3 regions of the Ruegeria sp. AH7 genome follow, and region 2 is predicted to be linked to each of the others. Evidence: riboswitches for the same ligand, from Rfam matches in the RefSeq annotation. Region 2 holds a riboswitch; each other region holds the start of a gene.
The links. Region 2 has a riboswitch for cobalamin ahead of ACR0JX_RS18575 (energy-coupling factor ABC transporter permease). Riboswitches for the same ligand answer to the same signal wherever they lie in the genome.

Region 1: linked by a shared signal. The riboswitch ahead of ACR0JX_RS11955 (DUF1636 family protein) and the one ahead of ACR0JX_RS18575 (energy-coupling factor ABC transporter permease) in region 2 are both predicted to bind cobalamin.
Region 3: linked by a shared signal. The riboswitch ahead of ACR0JX_RS14940 (hypothetical protein) and the one ahead of ACR0JX_RS18575 (energy-coupling factor ABC transporter permease) in region 2 are both predicted to bind cobalamin.

The regions. Positions count from the first base shown of each region.
Region 1 covers NZ_JBQFYF010000004.1:305,525-312,263, forward strand. The annotation lists gene ACR0JX_RS11935 (LacI family DNA-binding transcriptional regulator) at 1-775, shown strand, start outside; gene ACR0JX_RS11940 (FecCD family ABC transporter permease) at 777-1,787, opposite strand; gene ACR0JX_RS11945 (ABC transporter substrate-binding protein) at 1,789-2,742, opposite strand; gene ACR0JX_RS11950 (ABC transporter ATP-binding protein) at 2,755-3,531, opposite strand; gene ACR0JX_RS11955 (DUF1636 family protein) at 3,528-3,884, opposite strand; cobalamin riboswitch at 3,983-4,199, opposite strand; gene ACR0JX_RS11960 (D-lyxose/D-mannose family sugar isomerase) at 4,258-4,923, opposite strand; gene ACR0JX_RS11965 (carbohydrate kinase family protein) at 4,943-5,869, opposite strand; gene ACR0JX_RS11970 (glucokinase) at 5,904-6,739, opposite strand, start outside.
Region 2 covers NZ_JBQFYF010000009.1:109,464-116,202, reverse strand. The annotation lists gene ilvD (dihydroxy-acid dehydratase) at 1-384, opposite strand, end outside; gene ACR0JX_RS18585 (helix-turn-helix domain-containing protein) at 491-1,051, shown strand; gene ACR0JX_RS18580 (CBU_0592 family membrane protein) at 1,051-1,320, shown strand; gene ACR0JX_RS18575 (energy-coupling factor ABC transporter permease) at 1,336-2,013, opposite strand; cobalamin riboswitch at 2,069-2,282, opposite strand; gene sseA (3-mercaptopyruvate sulfurtransferase) at 2,426-3,280, shown strand; gene ACR0JX_RS18565 (amino acid aminotransferase) at 3,280-4,464, shown strand; gene ACR0JX_RS18560 (aspartate/glutamate racemase family protein) at 4,543-5,232, opposite strand; gene ACR0JX_RS18555 (ammonium transporter) at 5,368-6,678, opposite strand; gene ACR0JX_RS18550 (P-II family nitrogen regulator) at 6,712-6,739, opposite strand, start outside.
Region 3 covers NZ_JBQFYF010000006.1:84,304-91,042, reverse strand. The annotation lists gene ACR0JX_RS14965 (M24 family metallopeptidase) at 1-4, shown strand, start outside; gene ACR0JX_RS14960 (maleate cis-trans isomerase family protein) at 4-798, shown strand; gene ACR0JX_RS14955 (hypothetical protein) at 818-1,129, opposite strand; gene ACR0JX_RS14950 (tyrosinase family protein) at 1,148-2,566, opposite strand; gene speB (agmatinase) at 2,678-3,640, opposite strand; cobalamin riboswitch at 3,811-4,016, shown strand; gene ACR0JX_RS14940 (hypothetical protein) at 4,144-4,455, shown strand; gene ACR0JX_RS14935 (HD domain-containing protein) at 4,646-5,266, shown strand; gene ACR0JX_RS14930 (PP2C family protein-serine/threonine phosphatase) at 5,459-6,277, opposite strand; gene ACR0JX_RS14925 (serine/threonine protein kinase) at 6,358-6,739, opposite strand, start outside.

The DNA of each region.
Region 1 (6,739 bases), on a different contig from region 2:
TAATATGCGCAGCACATATGATTCCGAATTCGTGAGCGCTTTGGTCGGGAAACTGAACGCTTTGAACAAATGGCCGATTCTCATCGATGGCGGGGATCAGCGTGCAGAAGACGCGATTGAGCAGGTTCTGCGCTATCCATTGGACGCTTTGATCCTGCGTGGTGGTAGCATGCCGCGCGCATTGGTCACGCGGTGCACCAAGTTCGGTGTGCCGATGATTTCCACAGGCCGAATCGTCCAGGCACCGGGTGTCGACAATGTCTGTTGCCGCAATGCCGACGGTACGGGGCTTGCGGCCCAGGTGCTGGTCGACAAGGGGCGCACACGGTTTGGGTATCTAGGCGGCGCACCGAGTTTCTCGTCATCGGCTGAGCGCAGATTGGGTGTAATCGGTGTTTTGGACAAAGCGGGGTTAAACTTGATTGCCGAAGCCACAGGCGATTTCACTGTTGAGACAGGGCACGAGATTGCGTTGAAACTGTTGGCCGAGCATAAGCTGGACGCGTTGGTTTGTGCCAACGACGCCAGTGCGATCGGCGCGCTGACCGCCGCGCGAGAGTTGGGTTTGGACGTTCCGAGTGATCTTTCACTGATCGGGTTTGACGATATCGAAATGGCCAGATGGCCAAATTTCGATCTCAGTACCGTCAACAACCCGATTGATGATGCGGTTGATCAAGTTATTGCGTTGCTTGAACGCAGGCTGGCAGAGCCGGGCAAGCAAAGCGAAACCATTATGATCGATCCGTTTTTCGTCCCGCGTGGAACGCATTAGGTCAAACGTTTCGCGCCGATTTGAACAGGTACAGGAATACGAAAAGCGACCCGATCGATGTGGTCACGATGCCGACTGGTAACTCCTGAGGGGCCAGCAACAGTCGGGACACAATGTCAGAGGCGGTCAGCAGGATGGCCCCCACAATGGCCGAGGTGATCAACAGGTTGCGATGGAGCGTTCCCGCTATTCCACGCGCGATATGAGGGACCATCAGACCGACAAAACCGATGACACCCGCGACTGACACGAAGCTTGCCGTGGCGAGGGCTGCAACAAAGAACATACGAAAGCGCAGGCCCTGCACCGGGATACCCAACGTGGCGGCGGTGAAATCTCCGGTCAGAAGGGCGTCAAGCCAGCGGCTGCGATAGAGTGCATAGCCCAGGATCAGGGCCAGCCCGATCAAGACCAGTGGAAACGTCTCCCACCGGGCAAGGCCCAGTCCGCCCAGCATCCAGAAGATCACCGAATGGGCGGCGCGGTTGTCTCCGGAAAAGATCAGATAGTTGGTGATGGCGGAGAACAGGAAAGACACGGCAAGCCCCGCCAGGATCAGTTTTTCCGGTGCACTTGTGCGCAACCCCTGGACCAAGGCCAGCACGATGCCTGATGCGATCAGGCCGCCGCAAAACGCAGCCAGCGGTAGGGTCCATATGCCCAGCACATCGCCGGTGACCGTGATGACCAGAACAGCGCCCGCAGCCGCGCCCGACGAGAGACCGAATAGAAACGGATCTGCCAAGTCGTTGCGCGTGGTGGTTTGCAGAACCACCCCAACGACACCAAGCCCTGCACCGATGACAGCGGCGAACAGCGCACGCGGCAGGCGCAGATCAAACACGATCCGATGCAGCGGTGACATCTCGCCTTCTGACAGACCTGTGCCCAGGCCGATGGCAGCAATGACATCCGACACTGGGATCGGGGTTGTACCGTAGACTGTCGACAGCAGCAAAAGGGCGGTCAAAACGACCGCCCCCAGCACAACTATCCGGCCCGTATGGACCATATCAGTTGGTCGCCGTCGGGTGCATCGCATCCGCCATCTTCTGGATCGCATCGATGTTCGCCGGTCCGGGCGTCAGCTCTTCGTAGTGCAGGCCGATCCAACGTTCGTTCTTTACCGCATCGGTTTGGGACATCACTGGATGCTCTTGCAGAAACTTGAACGTGTCCTCTGCCCCGTTGCCGGTCTGATAGTCAAGCAGCACTAGAAATTCCGGGTTCGATGCAGCAACCGCTTCCCACGAGGTGCGGCCCCAGCTGGTATCCATGTCATGGGTGACGTTTTCGCCGCCAGCCGCTGCGATCATCGCATCGGGGATGGCGAATTTGCCAGCGGTAAAGGGCGCATCTGCCGGGCCGTCCAGTAAGAATACACGGGGTTTGGCCAGATCGGCGGTCTTGGCTTCGATGGCAGACAGCTGTTCTTTCCAGCCTGCTACCAGTTCCTCGGCCTTTTCCTCGACATGCATGACCTGACCCAGACGCAGCACATCGTTGAACAGCAGGTCCATGCTGGCCTCAGGGCGGTCCTTGTCTAGATGCACGCAGCTTTCGGTCAGGATCATTGTCTTGATGCCGAACGGGGCCAGAGTGTCCGGGGTCACGTCGCCGCCGGGCTTCATGCCATAATACCAGCCCGCGAAGAACAGATCGGGCTCGGCCGCAACCAGGTTTTCGACGGTTGGGTATTTCGGCGCCAGTTCCGGGATGTCACCGCGCAGCTTATCGAAATCAGGGCTGGTCTTATACCAACCTGTGATACCGGTCAGGCCAACGATGTGTTCTTGCAGGCCCAGCGCAAAGGCCATGTCTGTCATGTTCATGTCATGCACAACCAGCCGTTCCGGCTTGGCGTCGAACACCAGCGGTTCGCCGCAATTGTCCACGGTTACTTCATGGGCCGCCGCGCCGCTGGCCAAGCCGGTGATCATCAAAGCTGACCAAATTTTCTGTTTCATCAATGTCTCCTGTTAAGATGAAAGCGTTCGTTTTCGGATATCCAGCGCCGGGATCACGCGCCCTTCGTGCTGGAAGCACAGGTAGTCAACACCAAACGTGTCGCGCACATGATCCGGCGTTAGTATCTGGTCGACTGGCCCAAAGCCCGTCATGCGTGTGGATTTCATCAGCGCGACATGGCTGGCGAATTCCGGGATCATGACAAGGTCATGCACGATCATCACCACCGTCACGCCCAGCTCGGCCACCAGCGACAGCATGTGCCCCTTGGCATCAGGGTCCAGATGATTGGTGGGCTCGTCCAGAAACAAAAGCGAGGGGTTCTGCGCCAATGCACGCGCGATATGAGCGCGTTGGCGTTCGCCGCCCGAGAGCCGCTGCATCGGCTTATCCGCCAGATGGGTTAGCTCGGTCGTGCGCAGAACGCGCGCAAGGTCCATCTTGTGGTCTTCTGTCGAGCGGTCGCTTTGAATGGGAATCTGACCCAGCGCAACGTAGTCGCGCAGCTTTAGGCGGCCATCGGGCAGTTCCTGCTGACCAACAACCGCAATGGTCCTGGCGCGTTCCTGCGCAGACAGGCTGCGCAGGCTTTGACCGTTGATCCGTACGTCCCCCAGCGCCAGACGTTCGACCCCACAGAGCAGGTTCAGCAGCGTTGTTTTACCGGCACCGTTCGGACCGGCGATGGCAAGTATGGCACCTTCTTCCAAAGAGAACGAGACGTCTTGCAGCAACACATCGCCATTCAGGGCGTAGTATTCCAGATTCTCTGCGACCAGAAAGCTCATGCCTTACCCGCCTTTGGAAGACGGGGCAGACGCGCCAGTGTTTTGAATAGCAAGGCGGGGGGGCGATCCGTTGCGCTGGTCCAGCCGCTCTCGCTGTCGCGGTACTGATGGGCGAAGGCGGCGATTGCATTCAGATCGGCGGTACTTTGAATATCGCCAAACAGGTATTGCGCCTTGCCTTCGGCTTGCAGACCGATGGCCATGGGACGTTCGCATCCTGCCATGCATGGGATCAGTCGCGTAGCGAACCCGTCGGGTAGCAACGCGTCCAGCAGACTTTGGGCGGCGCTGGCCTCGATCTCACCCTGACAGGTCGAGCAGATCAGCACAAAATGATCAGCCGCGCGATGCATGGCCATCCTCAACGCGCAGAATGCCCGTGTCGAAAGTGCCAGTCCCGATAGGACGCATATGTGCCATCAATCCTCCTTCCAGGACGCCCCGTCCCGGGTTGGTTTCACAGGTGATGGCAGGTCTCCTGACTTGCGGGTCGTTGCTTGGCCAACCTTCCCGGCCTGTTCGGGCCAGTGGTGATTTGGCGTCGCTCTCCGCTTACAGTTGCGGGGGCAGTTACGGACTTGGCCTGTTCCGATATTCCGGGGGCCGCACCGTATTCCCATTTTCATCCCGCACCCAAAGCTGCGGGAACCATCACAGGTCAGCTATTCTGGACAAGACACGCTTGTCAAGCAATCGCTGAGAGGCTCGGGTCAATCTCGGGGTAGATCAGTAATCCGCAACCAGCAGGAACTCGGCCTCGGTATCTTCTTCGATCGTGGCAAAGCGGGGGATGGGTTGTTCGAACACGTTATCGGTGCGGTCGTCGTTTACGGTTGAGACCTCGCCGATCAGGCAATCCCCGCGCTCGGCCCAGAAGGCGTGCCAGATTCCGGGCATAAGGGTTACACTTTCGCCGGGTTTCAGGCGCAGCAATTCGCCCGGAGTGATGGTGATATCGCATCCGTCGCTGGGCACCACAACCGGTGTGTCGCGGTCTACGCTGCCATCGGGGTTCGAGGCATAGATCTCCATCACCAGATCGCCGCCGCCCCGGTTGATGATATCCTCGGCTTTGACGATATGACGATGCATCGGCGACAGCTGCTTGTCGCGCGAGATCAGCAGTTTTTCTGCATAAAGCATCCCACGACCCTGGCTCAGATCGTTCTCATCCCCATTGCGCAGGGTGAACAGGAACAGGCCAAGCTCATCAAATTTGCCTTGCCCGTAGTCGGTGATGTCCCATCCCAGTCCCCGGGCGCGGATCGTGTCGGCCTTGGCGCTGCGCATCTGATCCGGAGACCAGTCGGCAAAGGGGGGCAGGATGAAACCGAAAGACTGGATAAAGGCCTGTGCATCGGTCTTGATGTGGTTGATGTCGGAACGTTTCATGTGACTTCCCTTTTTGGGACTAGAGCTCGTGCGCCCAGGGCGGGTTGGCCCCGGCACGCGATACGGTGACTGCTGCAACATCTGAACCCAACGCTAAAGCTGCACGCAGGCTTTCTTTTGTCAGATCGCGCAGCCCGGCTTTGGTCAGATATCCGGAACGGTGAAGTTCCGCCAGCACGCCAGCGTTGAACGTATCGCCCGCCCCCACCGTATCGACAACCTGAACCGCTTTAACCGGTATCGTGGTTTCCGAGCCATCGCGTAGATAACCCGAAGCCCCCTGGCTCCCACGTGTAACAATCACAACCGCGGGACCGGCTTGCAGCAACAAAGGCACTTTCTCGGCATGGGTTTCGGGCCCCGGAATGATCCAGTCCAGATCTTCATCCGAGACTTTGAGGATATCGGTCTGCGCAATCATGGCATTCAAACGGGTGCGGTATCTGGTCTGATCCTGGATAAACCCCGGTCGGATGTTGGGGTCCAACATCACCGCTCGATCCGTCCCGTGATGGCTTAGCAAGGCAGCATAAGCATCGGCGCAGGGTTCGCAGGCAAGACTGATACCGCCTAGATACAGGGTCGAGATGGCGGGCAGTTGGTCGGGCATATCCTCGGGCTGAAGCATGCGCCCGGCAGTGTTCTCGTCAACGAAGTTGTACGATGCATGACCATCGACCAGTTTCACAAACGCCAAAGTGGTTGGGCGGTCGCTGGTGATCACATGGGAGGTATCCACATGGCTCGCTTTCAGCGTATCCGCCAATTGTTCACCAAACATATCGGACGACAGGCCGGTCAACATGCCAACAGGCGCGCCCAATCTCCCCAACGCGATCGCCGTGTTGAAAATTGCACCTCCAGAATGGGGTACATACCCTTGGGCACCCGAGACTGTAGGCTCGGTGATCATATCGATCAGCGCTTCTCCGCAGCACAGGATCATCCCGCGTTCCTTCATTGAGAATTGTCAGGCGGTTCTACCGCATGAGGGCATTTTTGCAGAAGTTGTTAGCGCCAACAATGCCAAATTCGACCTGTTCTGAGACATAGAGATCCATTCCACGCCGCAGCTCGCTGAACCGGCCACCATTGTTGAAGGCATCCAGAAAACTGTCTCCGAACAGCCAGCGGTTTTTTTCCGCCACGCCACCGACCAGAAAGACGCCGCCAATTGGCATCAATGTGACAGCCATATCCCCTAGCAAAGCGCCCAGATGCGTTGTGAACAGAGATGCGGTTTGAACCGCGTGCGGATCAGTGCCGGATCGCGCATCCTGCAGGATATCCCGCGCCGGGCGCGCGGAGATATTGGTTTGACCCGCCGCGATTGCTACTGCTCGGTACAAGATCGGTAATCCGGTGCCGCTGAGGAACATCTCAGCTTCCAAACTCAGGCTGTCGCCAAAGAAGCATTCGGGTGCAATACGCCGGGCCGCGTCAAAGATATCAACCTCATCCCGGTGGCGCGGCGCAAGGCCGACATGGCCTCCTTCGCCCGAGACGGTGTGATAATGCCCTTCGGAATACAGCAACGCCCCGACGCCCAGCCCAGTTCCGGGTCCGACCACCAGCCGCGTGCCGAGTGGCGGCGTGGGCGCCCCCTGCAAGACGGTAACATCATCGGACGTAACCTCGGCCACCGACCATGCAGCGGCGGTGAAGTCGTTGATGACATAAGTGTGCCGGGCACCGGTGGCTTCGGCCAGCTCAGCCTCGGACAAGTCCAGATTTGCGTTTGTGAGTTGAATCACGCCAGCCTGAACCGGGCCTGCACCTGCGGCAACAACTGCCTGAGGATCAGTTCCGACGTCAT
Region 2 (6,739 bases):
GCCTGGCGTGATCTTGTCACAGTTCGAGATACAGACCATCGCATCGGCGCAATGGGCGTTGACCATGTATTCCACCGAATCCGCGATTACTTCGCGCGAGGGTAAGGAATAGAGCATCCCGTCGTGGCCCATGGCGATGCCGTCATCCACCGCGATGGTGTTGAATTCCTTGGCAACACCGCCAGCCTTTTCAACCTCTCGCGCGACCATCTGGCCCAAATCCTTCAGGTGGACGTGACCCGGCACGAATTGAGTGAAGGAGTTGACAATGGCGATGATCGGCTTGCCGAAATCATCGTCCTGCATACCGGTGGCACGCCACAGGCCGCGGGCACCGGCCATGTTGCGGCCGTGGGTAGAGGTTCTGGATCGGTACATTGGCATGATGCTGTTTCCCTTTTGCCCCGGTTGCGATATGCGGGGAATGTGCGTTATAGCGCACGTACCATATGTGCGCTATAACGCACAAGAGGATTCGAAAGACAACGGCATGGCTCCGGACGAAATAACACTGAAACTAAGGGATGTGCGGGCCGCTTCGGGGTTGAGCCTGTCGAAAGTTGCCGAAATCACCGGTGTCAGCAAAGCGATGCTAGGTCAGATCGAACGCGGCGAATCAAGCCCGACGATCGCCACGCTCTGGAAGATTGCCAAAGGATTTCAGCTGCCGCTCAGCGCGTTGATCGACACCGTGAATGGTGATCCGTCGGTTTTTCAAACCGTTACCTTTCCCGGCAGTATCGAGGTCAAGATCGTTTTCCCCTTTGATCCGGCCTTGGGGGCAGAGACATTTCACGTCAACCTCGACCCGAACCAAAGCCATGAGTCCCCTGCCCATGCCGCTGGTGTGACCGAGGAGGTCTTTGTGCTCAGCGGCACGCTGGACATTCTGAAAGGTGAGGCTTGGGTGTCTTTGCAAACGGGGCAGGGACTTCGATTTGCAGCGGATGTCCCGCACGGATATCGCGCAGGTGCTGAAGGGGCGGCGTTTTTGAACATGCATCACTATGCGCAACAGCCGGATGTTCAGGAAAACGGCAAGGTTCATTGATGAGTGAGTTTTTCAACAGTCTGACCATCGTGGACGCCATCGGTTCCTTCGGGGCTCTGATCGTGGTTGCCGCCTATTTCGCCACGCAGATGCGGTACATGAATTCCGAAGATCTGGCTTTTCCCGTGGTGAACCTGCTGGGGTCTGTTTTGATCGTCTATTCACTGCTTCAGAACTTCAATCTGGCGTCGATGTTGATTGAAGGCTTCTGGATCATCATCAGCGTGATCGGAATCATTCAGCATTTCAGGTTGCGCCGCGCAGGGTAGCGCGGCGCAAAAGGGCTATGCAGCGTTATGGAGGCGGGGTGTAAACAGCCCAATCCGACCCAGATCCCGCATGGATTTTGCTGCGGCCAACACGGCCAAATCAGCCAGTGGTTCTATCAGGATAACCAGGAGGTACGCACCGCCAAAGCTGACAACGGCGGCGAGGTTTTCTGCACCAAATCCCTGGCCATAAAAGGCCCAGAACGCCACCCAGACGACGACACCGCCCTGATAGGCCGTCGACAGCGCAAGTGCCTGAGAATACTTCAGATCAATATAGGCCGTATTCGGCGCAATGATGCGGTTGGCCAAGGCCTGCAAGGCAAACAACGGTAACAGCAGCGTTGTCATGTTCATCCCGAACTGAGGCAGGTCGAAAGGCGCCAGGAAAAACCCCTGAATAAACAAGCCCGCGATCAGGCCGATGGCGGCAGGGGCCGCACCGAACAACAAAAACAGGGTCGATCCCAGAATGAAGTGAACTTCCGACACCCCGACCGGGAAGTGTGGCAACACCTCAAAGAAGGTAAAAACCAGCCCGGTGGTCAGGGCTGAGCGAATGGCGAGGCTGGCAAGGCCGCTGCTTTTCAGGCTGTCCCATGCCAGTTTAGCGGTATAGAGCCCTGCGCCAGTTGCGGTGGCGTAGCTCAAGACAAGTTTGGCGCCATTTACGACGCCCGGTTCGATATGCATAGTTTGGTCTCCTTCCCGTCACACCCGACGGCAGAAAGGTTTAAAAATTGGGCTTTCGCCCGGTTTGCACATGGCAGGTCTCCTGACTTGCGGATTGGCTTCGATCCCGGCCTTCCCAACCGATTGCTTCGGTCAGTGGCCATGATGGGGCGAAACTCCGCTTACAGTTGCGGGGGCAGTTCCGGAATTGACAGGTACTGTCGCACCGGATTCCCTTTTCATTCTTCAGGGGGAATTCCCCTTTGGAAACCATGTCAGGCAGGTGTCTGGTACGGCGTGCCGCCTGTCAAGCAGGCAAACGTGTATGTTTGGAAAAAATTGTCAGTGTGCCGGGGGGTGCAGGCGTTGGCATGGCTTGCACGTTTGGCCGCTCGGATATAGGGAAACTCAGACTCGCTTAGGGGAGGCTTTGATGCAAGACGATCCGAAAACCCTGGTATCTACCGAATGGCTGGCCGCGCATATCAAGGACCCGGATCTGCGGATTCTGGACGGGTCGTGGTACCTGCCTGCGCAGAATCGCGATGCCAAGGCGGAATATGACGCGGGCCACATCCCCGGCGCGCGCTTCTTCGATATTGATGACATTTCGGACCACCGCTCGGACCTGCCGCATATGGCGCCGCCGGTCGAGAAGTTCATGTCACGCCTGCGGGCGATCGGCGTGGGCGATGGTCATCAGGTGGTCGTCTATGACGGGGCCGGGCTGATGTCGGCCGCGCGGGTCTGGTGGCTGTTCCGTCTGATGGGGCAAGAGAATATCGCCGTTCTGGACGGGGGTTTGCCGAAATGGCAGGCCGAAGGGCGAGAGTTCGAAGATCTGCCCCCTGTGATCCGGGATCGCCATATGACCGTCCGGGTACAGAACCATCTGGTACGCGACGTAACACAGGTGTCCGCCGCCGCCAAACTGGCTGATCATGAGATCATCGATGCCCGTGCCGCCGCCCGCTTTGCCGGAACCGAGGCTGAACCGCGCGAAGGGCTGCGATCGGGCCACATACCAGGCTCGCGCAACGTGCCCTTTGGCAGCCTGCTAAATAGTGACGGCACGATGAAGTCGCCCGATGCGTGCCGCGCCGTGTTTGAGGCCGCAGGCGTGGATCTGACTAAACCGGCGATCACCTCGTGCGGTTCAGGCGTGACCGCTGCAATCCTAAGCCTTGCGCTTGAACGCATGGGCAAAAAAGACCACGCGCTTTATGACGGCTCCTGGGCTGAATGGGGTGCCTTCCCAACCCTGCCCGTCGCAACCGGAGAGATCTGATGTTCGAGAACCTCAAACCGCAGCCCGCCGACAAAATCCTGGCGCTGATGCAGATGTACCGCGAAGACCCGCGTGATCAGAAGATCGACCTGGGTGTCGGCGTCTACAAGAATGCCGAAGGTGTTACCCCGGTAATGCGTGCGGTCAAAGCCGCTGAAAAGCGCATTCTGGAGGAGCAGGAAAGCAAAGCCTATACCGGTCTGGCAGGTGATCCGGCCTATGCCGATGCGATGATCGGGCTGATCCTTGGCGATACGGTGCCGCGTACCAAAATTGCCGCCGTTGCGACACCGGGCGGGACGGGTGCCTGCCGTCAAGCGTTCGAGATGATCCGCATGGCCAATCCTGAGGCGCGCGTGTTTGTATCGAACCCGACATGGCCAAACCACCTGTCGATCCTGAGCTACTTGGGTATCGAGGCGGTTCCGTATCGCTATTTTGACGGCGAAACCCGCGGCGTCGATTTCGACGGTATGATCGAGGACCTGAAAACTGCCAAGGCGGGCGACGTGGTTCTGCTGCATGGTTGCTGCCATAACCCGACCGGCGCAAACTTGAACCCCGTGCAGTGGCAAGAGGTGGTGAACCTGATCAACGAGCTTGGGCTGGTTGCCATGATCGACATCGCCTATCAGGGTTTCGGCGACGGTCTTGAGGAAGACGCGCAGGCAACCCGTCTGGTGGCATCGTCGGTCAAGCGCTGCCTGATCGCGGCGTCATGTTCCAAGAATTTCGGCGTGTACCGCGAGCGTACCGGCCTGCTGATGGCAATCAGCGATGAAGCGGCGCAGACCGCGCTGAACCAGAGCACGCTGGCCTTCCTGAACCGCCAGAACTACTCGTTTCCGCCGGACCATGGCGCACGGGTCGTGACCACCATCCTGAACGACGACGCCTTGCGCGCAGATTGGGCCGCTGAGCTGGAGGAGGTGCGCCTTTCGATGCTGGGGCTGCGTCAGCAACTGGCCGACGAGTTGCAGAGGCTGACCGGATCAGACCGGTTCGGCTTTGTCGCCCAGCACCGCGGTATGTTCTCACGCCTCGGCGCGGCCCCCGAACTGGTCGAGCAACTGCGCAACGATCATGGCATATACATGGTGGGGGACAGCCGCCTGAACATCGCAGGTCTGAACGCGACGACCGTTCCGATCTTGGCACAGGCGATTGTCGACGTCGGGGTCTAATACTCGCACTTGTTACCAAAGGCCGCGTCATTCGCGCGGCCTTTTTCGTTTCAATTACAAATTCTGCCGATCCGGGCGTCAGGATAAAGCCATGTCCAACGCGGCTTGGCAGTGAATATGTGTGGTGTCGAACACCGGGTAGGGCACGTTTTCTGCGTTCAGTAACATGCCCACTTCAGTGCAGCCGAGAATGAGGCAATCCGCACCCGCGTCGTGTAACCGCTGCGCAATCCCGACATAGTCCGAGAGGCTTTGTTCCTTGACGATGTCCTTGCACAGTTCTTCATAGATTATGCGATGTGTTGTCTGTTGGTCTTCAAGGGTTGGCAGAACGGGGGCCAACCCAGCCGCGCGCAGGCGATCCGTGTAAAACGTCTGCTGCATGGTGAAAGCTGTTGCCATCAAACCGGGCGATTGGAGCCCGACATCTTGAATGGCGTGTGCCGTTGCATCGGCAATATGCAGCAACGGAATCGAAACGCCCGCCATCGATTGCTGGGCCAGTTTGTGCATTGTGTTGGTCGCGAGAATGATGAAATCAGCCCCGCCGCGTTCCAAAGCCAATGCCTCTTGGTTTAAAATGTGCCCGGCAGAGTCCCAATCCCCCCGGACCTGCAGGGTTTCGATTTCCGCAAAATCCAGTGAGCGGATGAGCAACTGGGGTGAGTGCAGACCCCCAAGACGATCTCGGGTCAAGTCGCATAGGATACGGTAGTAAATCCGCGTCGAAGCGGCGGACATGCCCCCGAGAATGCCGATTGTTTTCACGATATGCTCCGAAACTTACGCCGCTTGATCCTATCTGAAGTGCCGCCATCGGATGATCTCGTCAAGAAATCGTAGTGTACCCAGAACAAAAAAACCGGGCGCGAACGCCCGGTTTTGCAGTGTATATCTCAGGTCCTAGCCTTTGGAGAATTCCGGATAGGCTTCCATACCCAGTTCTGCCATGTCGAGGCCGTTGATCTCGTCCTCTTCGCTTACGCGGATGCCCATTACAGCTTTCAGGATGGACCACACGATCAGAGCGCCGACGAAGGTGAACACACCGTACGCGACGATACCGGTCAGCTGAGTAACCAAGCTGGCCTCGCCGTAGAAGATCACAGCGATGGTGCCCCAGATGCCTGCGAACAGGTGAACAGGAATGGCACCAACAACGTCGTCGATCTTGAACTTGTCCAGCATCGGAACCGCGAAGACCACGATGATGCCGCCAACTGCACCGATCCATAGCGAGCCGAACAGGGTCGGAGCCAGAGGCTCAGCGGTGATCGAGACCAGACCGGCTAGCGCGCCGTTCAGCACCATGGTCAGGTCAGGCTTCTTGTACATAACCTGGGTCAGGATCAGGGCAGCAACAGCGCCAGATGCGGCAGCCATGTTGGTGTTGGCGAAGATGCGCGACACGTCGGTTACATCACCCACGGTGCCCATAGCCAGCTGTGAGCCGCCGTTGAAGCCGAACCAACCCAGCCACAGGATGAAGGTACCCAAGGTGGCCAGCGCCAGGTTCGAACCGGGCATCGGGTGAACCTTGCCGTCTTTATACTTGCCGATACGCGGGCCAAGGATCAGACAGCCAGCCAGAGCTGCCCAGCCACCGACAGAGTGCACAACTGTAGAACCAGCGAAATCCGAGAAGCCAGCTTCGGACAGCCAGCCGCCGCCCCACTGCCAGGAGCCAGAGATCGGGTACATGATGCCGGTCAGAACGACCACGAAGATCAGGAACGGCCACAGTTTGATCCGTTCGGCCACGGCGCCGGACACGATCGAGGCGGTTGCAGCCACAAAGACCAGCTGGAAGAAGAAGTCCGAACCGATTGAGGCATAGTCCAAAGCAGCCTCGGCCGGGTCAACACCAACCGGATCGAGCACGGTTGGGCCGCCAATGGCAAAGAAACCATTGAAGTCGCCGGGATACATCGTGTTGAAGCCAATCAGCCAGTACATGATCGCGGCAATGGAAAACAGCGCCACGTTTTTGGTCATCTGCATGGCGACGTTCTTGGAACGCACCAAACCGCCTTCCAGCATGGCAAAGCCTGCCGCCATGAAGAAGACCAGGAAGCCCGCCATCAGGAACAGCAGGGTGGTAAAGATATACTGGGTGTGCAGCGCGGCTTCGCCGGTGGCAGCCTCTTGCGCCAGACCCATCTGCGGCAGCACGACAAGCGCGGCGGCAGGGATGAGAGATTTCATCAGGTTCATTGTCAGTCCTCGAATTTATGTGAGTGTCGGCGCTCAGAGCGCCTCTTCGTTTGTTTCCCCG
Region 3 (6,739 bases), on a different contig from region 2:
CTGATGTTTAAGACCGGAGATATTGTGCACTCGATACCTCGCACGCCGCTTATGGGAGGCGGTATCGCTAATCGTGGCAGCTTGGGCTTCATTTTGATGTCGACCGATCTTGCCAGCGAGGCGGATTTAAATGCGATGGCCCCTGAAGGTGTGGGCATTCATATCACCCGCCTGAAGACTGACGACTATACAACAAATGAAACTCTGGCCCGCCACATCGATCACATGGCCGACGCCGCTTCGCGCCTACAGCCCGATGTGAAACCATCCGTTATCAGCTACAGCTGCACGTCGGGGTCGATTGTTTGCCGCGAAGAGAACGTCTTTCGAGAAATCCGCAAAGGCGCGCCATATGCGCAACCGATGTGTATTGTCACTGGCGTCATGGACGCCCTGCGTGAGGTTGGTGCCAAACAGATCGTCGTTGGCACACCTTATCTGGATGACGTCAACACCGCCGAGGCCGAATATCTATTGGCCGCAGGGTTCGATGTTCTGGACATTCAAGGCCTGTGTCTTGCAACCGGTATTGAGTTCGGCAAGGTCGAGCCATCCTATTGGAAAGAATTCGCCCTAGAGATCGACCGGCCCGAAGCCGATGCAATCTTCTTGTCCTGTGGGGGTATCAGATCATTGGAAGTGGTGGATGAGATTGAACAGGCAGCAGGCAAACCGGTCATCACATCGAACCAGGCGCAATTCTGGTCCTGTCTACGCCGCGCAGGAATTATGGATAAGCTTGAAGGATTCGGACAAATCTTCGAACACCCTGGTAGGCATCTAAGCAAAACTGGCTAAGTTCTTCAAATTCCAAACACTACTCGACCTCAGATACATCGAGATTCAGCTCTTTGAAGCCGCTTCCTTCTTCAATACGAACTTGAACGCGATCCCCAACTGAAAGCTTCAGATCATCGGTATCCGGAGGCAGCCGAAACAACAGCATTGCGCGTTCCTGCGCCGTCGATCCGACCCCTCTGCCATACAAAGTTGCGCTGCCGATCTGCCGCTCATTCTCGTTTGCATCAATATGCCAGGCCTGAAGAAAACCACCCGCTTCTGGGACACGGCGCAGCCAGATCCTTAGAACCCTGTCTTTGACAGCTTTATCCGTAAGTCTAACGTCCAAGGATCCAGCCCCACCCGTTTAGTTTTTGGCATAGGTACGCAAGGAACACTGATCGTAAACCAGCGCCTCGGGCGCGACGGCCTCACCTTTGTCATCCAACGTAACAAGGTAAATCTTAAGGTCTTTTACAGTCTTTTTTCGGCCAATGAAGCGCCGCAAGCCGCGCGTGATGTCCAGCCGATACCGCGTATGTTCATATCTGAGCGGATGCTTGTATCTTTGGTCATAATCGTCGCGGACGGCCAAGGCCGGGTTACAATGACCCGGCGCACCCGGGCAGGTGCCGTGACCAAAAAAGACAAGGCGCCCTGCATAGCTTTTGTCTTTGTACCCTGTCGAAGCATCGCAACTGGCGTTGTCGACATAGGCGCGCAGCTCAAAGCTTTCGGTCGGCGGGCGCATGCGATGGAATTCAAGTTCCGCCCTGACAAACCCGGCTTTCACCGTGCCCAGCCGAACCTCGGTCACATTGCTGGCCGCCGCTGACAAAGTGGCCACTGGCGCGCTGTCTGCGGTGCCCAAAGCACCAATCGCGGCTTCAACGGAATCCTCGGAATAGATGTATCGAAGTGAGGTTTCCGCATCGATCAGATCGCGGCCCACCCGACCATCATATACAACTGTGTCCAGAACATGCTGTGGAACATTGGCCGCTGGCCACAACGCCTGCCAATCTGCCCAAACCTTGTCGCACATCGCATGATGCAGCCAGAAAACGGGATCGTAAGACGCGGACACTGTGCTGCCCATATCTCCAATCGAGCGGTGCAATGGCGACGATGCATCCGTGCCACCCGTTAAAACGTGGATACCGCCATGAGCCGCAAAGTTGAAGTCGGCCTGGAAGGCTTCAAAGTTTGGATTGGTCAGGTAACGCTCAACCTCATCCTCCAGCAACGGGATATTGCTGCGCAGGCGCGTTGTGTATCTGCGTGTAAAGACCTCGTCGCCGGTCAAACCCAGCGCAATGCTACGATAGATGCTGTGTGCGCGGGCAAGCGGGTTTGGAACATCATCCCCGGCACTGTTTGTGTAGGTCGCATCATCCACCACTTTGGGCAGCCCGTTCGAGGCATGTGTCGCCGTGGCAAACTGGGTCCAATCCCAATAGGGAAGCGTAAGTTCTAGTTCGTCATCCCCGCGCTTCCACTGCAGCGCGCTGTTGAGCGCTTTTTCGAAGGAATAAACGTAGGACCGGTGCCAGGTCAGAAACGTGCGGTCATCGTCATGGCAAAGGTCTTGATCATAACCATGCCCACGCGCCAGAGCGAAATATCCGCGCCGATCACCCATCGCGATGTCCGAGATTTCGTACATCGCAGCATAGGCGTCGCGCAGGTCCTGAATATCCTCCTCGCGCAATCTGATCAGGTCGAAACGGATCAGCGGCAACCCGGCTTGTTTTCTTAGAAAGTTCAGTTTGGCAATCGTTGTCATCTAAAAATCCCCCTTAAGGAGTGCTTCAATGCGCCCAGTATAGCATAAAACCATCGCCGATGGCGGTGGCACGCTCAAACGCTCGGCACAACTAGATGACGATTGGCAGATCTAACGCTGCTCTTTTTCATGCAGCACGCGCCCAATGATGTTCATTAGCAACTGGGCCGCCAGGATTTGGGTGGAGCTGGTGGCGTCATAATCCGGTGCGACTTCAACAAGATCGAGTCCGACAATGTCGCCCCGCTTGGCCAGACCTGCCATGAGCTCTAGCACTTCGTAGTAAATGAATCCGCCGTGGCTTGGTGTACCTGTACCTGGGGCGATGGATGGGTCGAAGGCATCAATGTCTATAGTCACATAATACCGCGCGCCTTCTGGAATGCGGGCCAGCATCCCATCGACCCCCATTTTGCGGAATTGCCGGACAGATTGGATGTCTGATCCCATGGCGCGGGCATCCGCATAGCCATCCTTAGCGGTGGACGACACATTGCGAATGCCGATCTGACTGAGGCCGGTGACATAGGGTTTTTCGGCGGCACGGCGCATTGGGTTTCCGTGGCCATAGCGCACCCCATGCCGTTCATCGACAAAATCCAGGTGCGCGTCGATTTGCACCACATGAATTAGTTCTTGATCATCAAAGGCATTGATGCAGGGGATATTGATCGAATGATCGCCGCCCAAGACGACCGGTAGCGCCCCCGCCTCCAGTATTTTGCGCACCCCAAACTCGATATTTGCATGGCTTTTCATTGTGTCGGTATGCACGATGTCTGCATCGCCGATATCAACAATGGTTACTTTGGCCGGATCCAGATAGGTGACATCATCTTCGTGGTCATAAGCGCCAGCATGGCCGAATGAGAACAGCGTCGACGCCTCACGGATCGCGCGTGGCCCCATCCGCGCCCCGGACCGCCATTGACAGCCAAAATCAAACGGGGCGCCAAGAACCGCAACGTCGGCGTCAATCGCGTCCCAATCCTCGACATAGGGATACTTGCCAAAGGTACAGATACCAACGAAAGGCAGGTTCAATCGGCCGGACTCGTAGCCATGGTTCGACATATGAGGGTTCTTTCTGTTCAGATCTTCAACATTTGCGAACATTAAGGCACCCGAATGCCACGCCCTGTAAAGCCTTTTGCATGGATTGAACTCACTGCCATTTCAGCTTTGGCGGACATTTTCGGCGTTGTCAGATTGCGCCAAACCCAGTGGACATAGTGAATCGCGTATGAGACAGTGAAAGCGATGGTGTCCGGCTCGGTTCGAGTCGGCTGAAAAGGGAACACGGTGCGGGTTCATACCCAATTCCGTGACTGCCCCCGCAACTGTAAGCGGCGAGCGACCCCGTTGGAAACCACTGAGCCCTAGGGTTCGGGAAGGAACGGGAAAGCGTTGACCCGCAAGTCAGGAGACCTGCCATCTACGGTGTGTGATGCCATGCGCCGCAGTCAACTTGAACCCGGGCGGGGTGCCTTGGGAACGGCAGAGACGACCGAAGGACCAAGCGTCCCCGGCACATCACCGTGACCAGCCACACTCCTCCCTTTTGCGCGGAGGGCGCGATGTTATTGGAACGGACGATTATTCAACTCGATACAGGCCCCATGCCTGCGGATGAAGCACGTCAGATGGGACAGCTTGGCTATATGCAATGGATCGCGGGTGTTCCTGGCAATGCCTGCTATGAAGTAGCTGCGAGGCATGCTTACGAAACAGCTGCACCATTTAAAGATCACTCACCTGCCGTTGCAGCGTTCTGCGACTTGCTTTTGACTTCGCTGGAACAGCCGTTCAGACCTTTGCCACTTGCCATGCCAAAACGTGAAAGGCGCGGGGGTGCACAAGCCCGCCGATCTTTTCGCATGCCGCTGTGACATAGAACAGGCTGCGGGATCATCGCACATCTTTAGGCTCTTAAACGCAATCGAATACCCACCTCCGGCGACTACAAATTTTACCGGCACAACAGGTTTCATTTGCCGAGTCCGGTGTTTGCGTGGATAGTCCAGAATTGCATGCTTGCTTGCGCCCGCTGACCCACACGTAAACGCCAAAGGACATGCTATGGACCAGGTGAAATTCACGCAGATGAAGGACGGGGACAAAGAGGATTACACCTTCCTCGATACTCTGGAGCGTGAGTACTGCAAAGGAACGGCAGATCGTTTGCTGGAAGCGATGGAGCGGCTCGACAAAAGCCTGTCCGGCTATCAAGTCACACGTCTTGGCCATTCGGTGCAGTCAGCAACCCGCGCCTGGTTTGACGGGGCAGACATAGACTGGATCGTTGGCGCCTTGCTGCATGATATCGGTGACATCTATGCGCCGCATAATCACGATGAATATGCGGCCTCAATCCTCAAACCCTTCCTGCGCGAACAGGTCACGTGGTGCGTGCACACCCATGGGGATTTTCAGCTTGTTTACTTCGGACAGCACGTAGGCGCGAACCCCGAAAAACGCCAAGCTCATCGTGATAGCATCTATTTCGATGACTGTGCCGAGTTCTGCGAACGTTGGGATCAATCGAGCTTTGACCCCGCTTATCCCAGCAAACCACTGTCTTTCTTTGCAGATATGGTGCGTGAGGTGTTTGATCGCACACCCTATGATCCGGCTGTTGTTCAACCTGGCGTCCGGGTTCCGCTCACCGATGACGCCGTTGCTGAAATGCGATGGGCGTAGGATGTATTCGATCTAGTCAAATCACGGCCTGCTTTGTTCAAACATGCGGAGTTGGTAGAGGTGATTTGATACTCGTTGAGCACAAAAGCGGGCCAATCAGCACTACAAGAATCGCAGAATTCAGTTGTGACAAGCCAGTTTGTAATAAATACAGACGCCCCGCGACATCAGTTCGACGCCAGCTATCAACGCCTAAGAACAAACCTTTGCAACAGAGAAAGCTATGTTGTCCTGATCTGGATCATCAAGGCCAATCAAGGCTCTGATCAACTTATCCGCAATAGCGTCGCAACTCACTTCATGATTGCGCGTAACAACCTCTTGAATGTCCTTGTCTTCTAGAAACTGAAGCCCATCCGAAGCTGCAATGAGAACATCATCTGGCAGAAGCTTAAACGGGTCTGAAGGGCAATCGATCTTCGCGATGTCGCCACCATGTATGACAGACGTAAGCATGTTTCTATCGGGGTGATTTCGGGCCAAATCGGGATCCAACATGCCAAGTTTCGCCATCATATCGATTTGAGGCGCCATTGAATGATCCTCGTTCAGCTGTATTAGCTCGCCAGACCGCCAGAGATAGAGTGGCGAGTCCCCGACGGAAAACCAAAACGCGCGATCTTCGATGCAGATCAGTATGAGAAGAGTCGCTCCCATTCCCTTTACATTCAGATCGTTGCGGCTGGCTTCGAAAATCTGCTTGTTCGCGCGCTCGGCACTGTCATGCAAGAATGCGACGACTTCCGAATTTGATGAGTCTTTGTTCAGCCCGGCGGCCAACCAACCTTTCATCACCTCACAAACGATCAGGTTAGAGGCAACATCCCCTGCCGCGTGGCCACCCATACCATCTGCCAGAACCACGAACCCTAACTCAGATCCGATCGGCTTTTCAGAAAGAATGGCATCTTCCTGATATTCACGAGCACCCTGGTTAAGCACGGTTGAAATATCGAAGACTTCACGCTGGCGTTCCTCCGCCTGTTGAAATCTGGGCTCGTGAACTTGCATCAGAGATCTTTCAGAATGAGACACTTGAATTTCCTTCAAGGCAATGTAGGCGGCTCTTAACTATAAAAGCCGCCAAAGCATTAATGCGTAAGTGGCAGATCCACCGATTGAAGTTCACCATTCCGCGCGATGGTCAACAACGCAAGCTCTGCACCTGTATTGCTAAGCTCTTCGAACAACTGAGTAATACCGTTCTCACCCTCGACGGAAATTTGCGAAGCGGTTTCTGATACGACAATATCGCCCACGCGAACTGATTTGGCCGAAGCCGGAGCGCGCAATACCTTACTGATCCATTTCCCATTGCCGTTGGTGACCGTAATGAACTGAACTCCATTTGTGAGCTCAACCACCTTACCCGTTTGAAGGGTCAGGTTCTTTTCAGAAACCGGGCTATCTTCTTCGGTTCTGACCCGCATATCCACGAGAATCTCGCCACTTTCGGGATTAGCCTCACGTGAT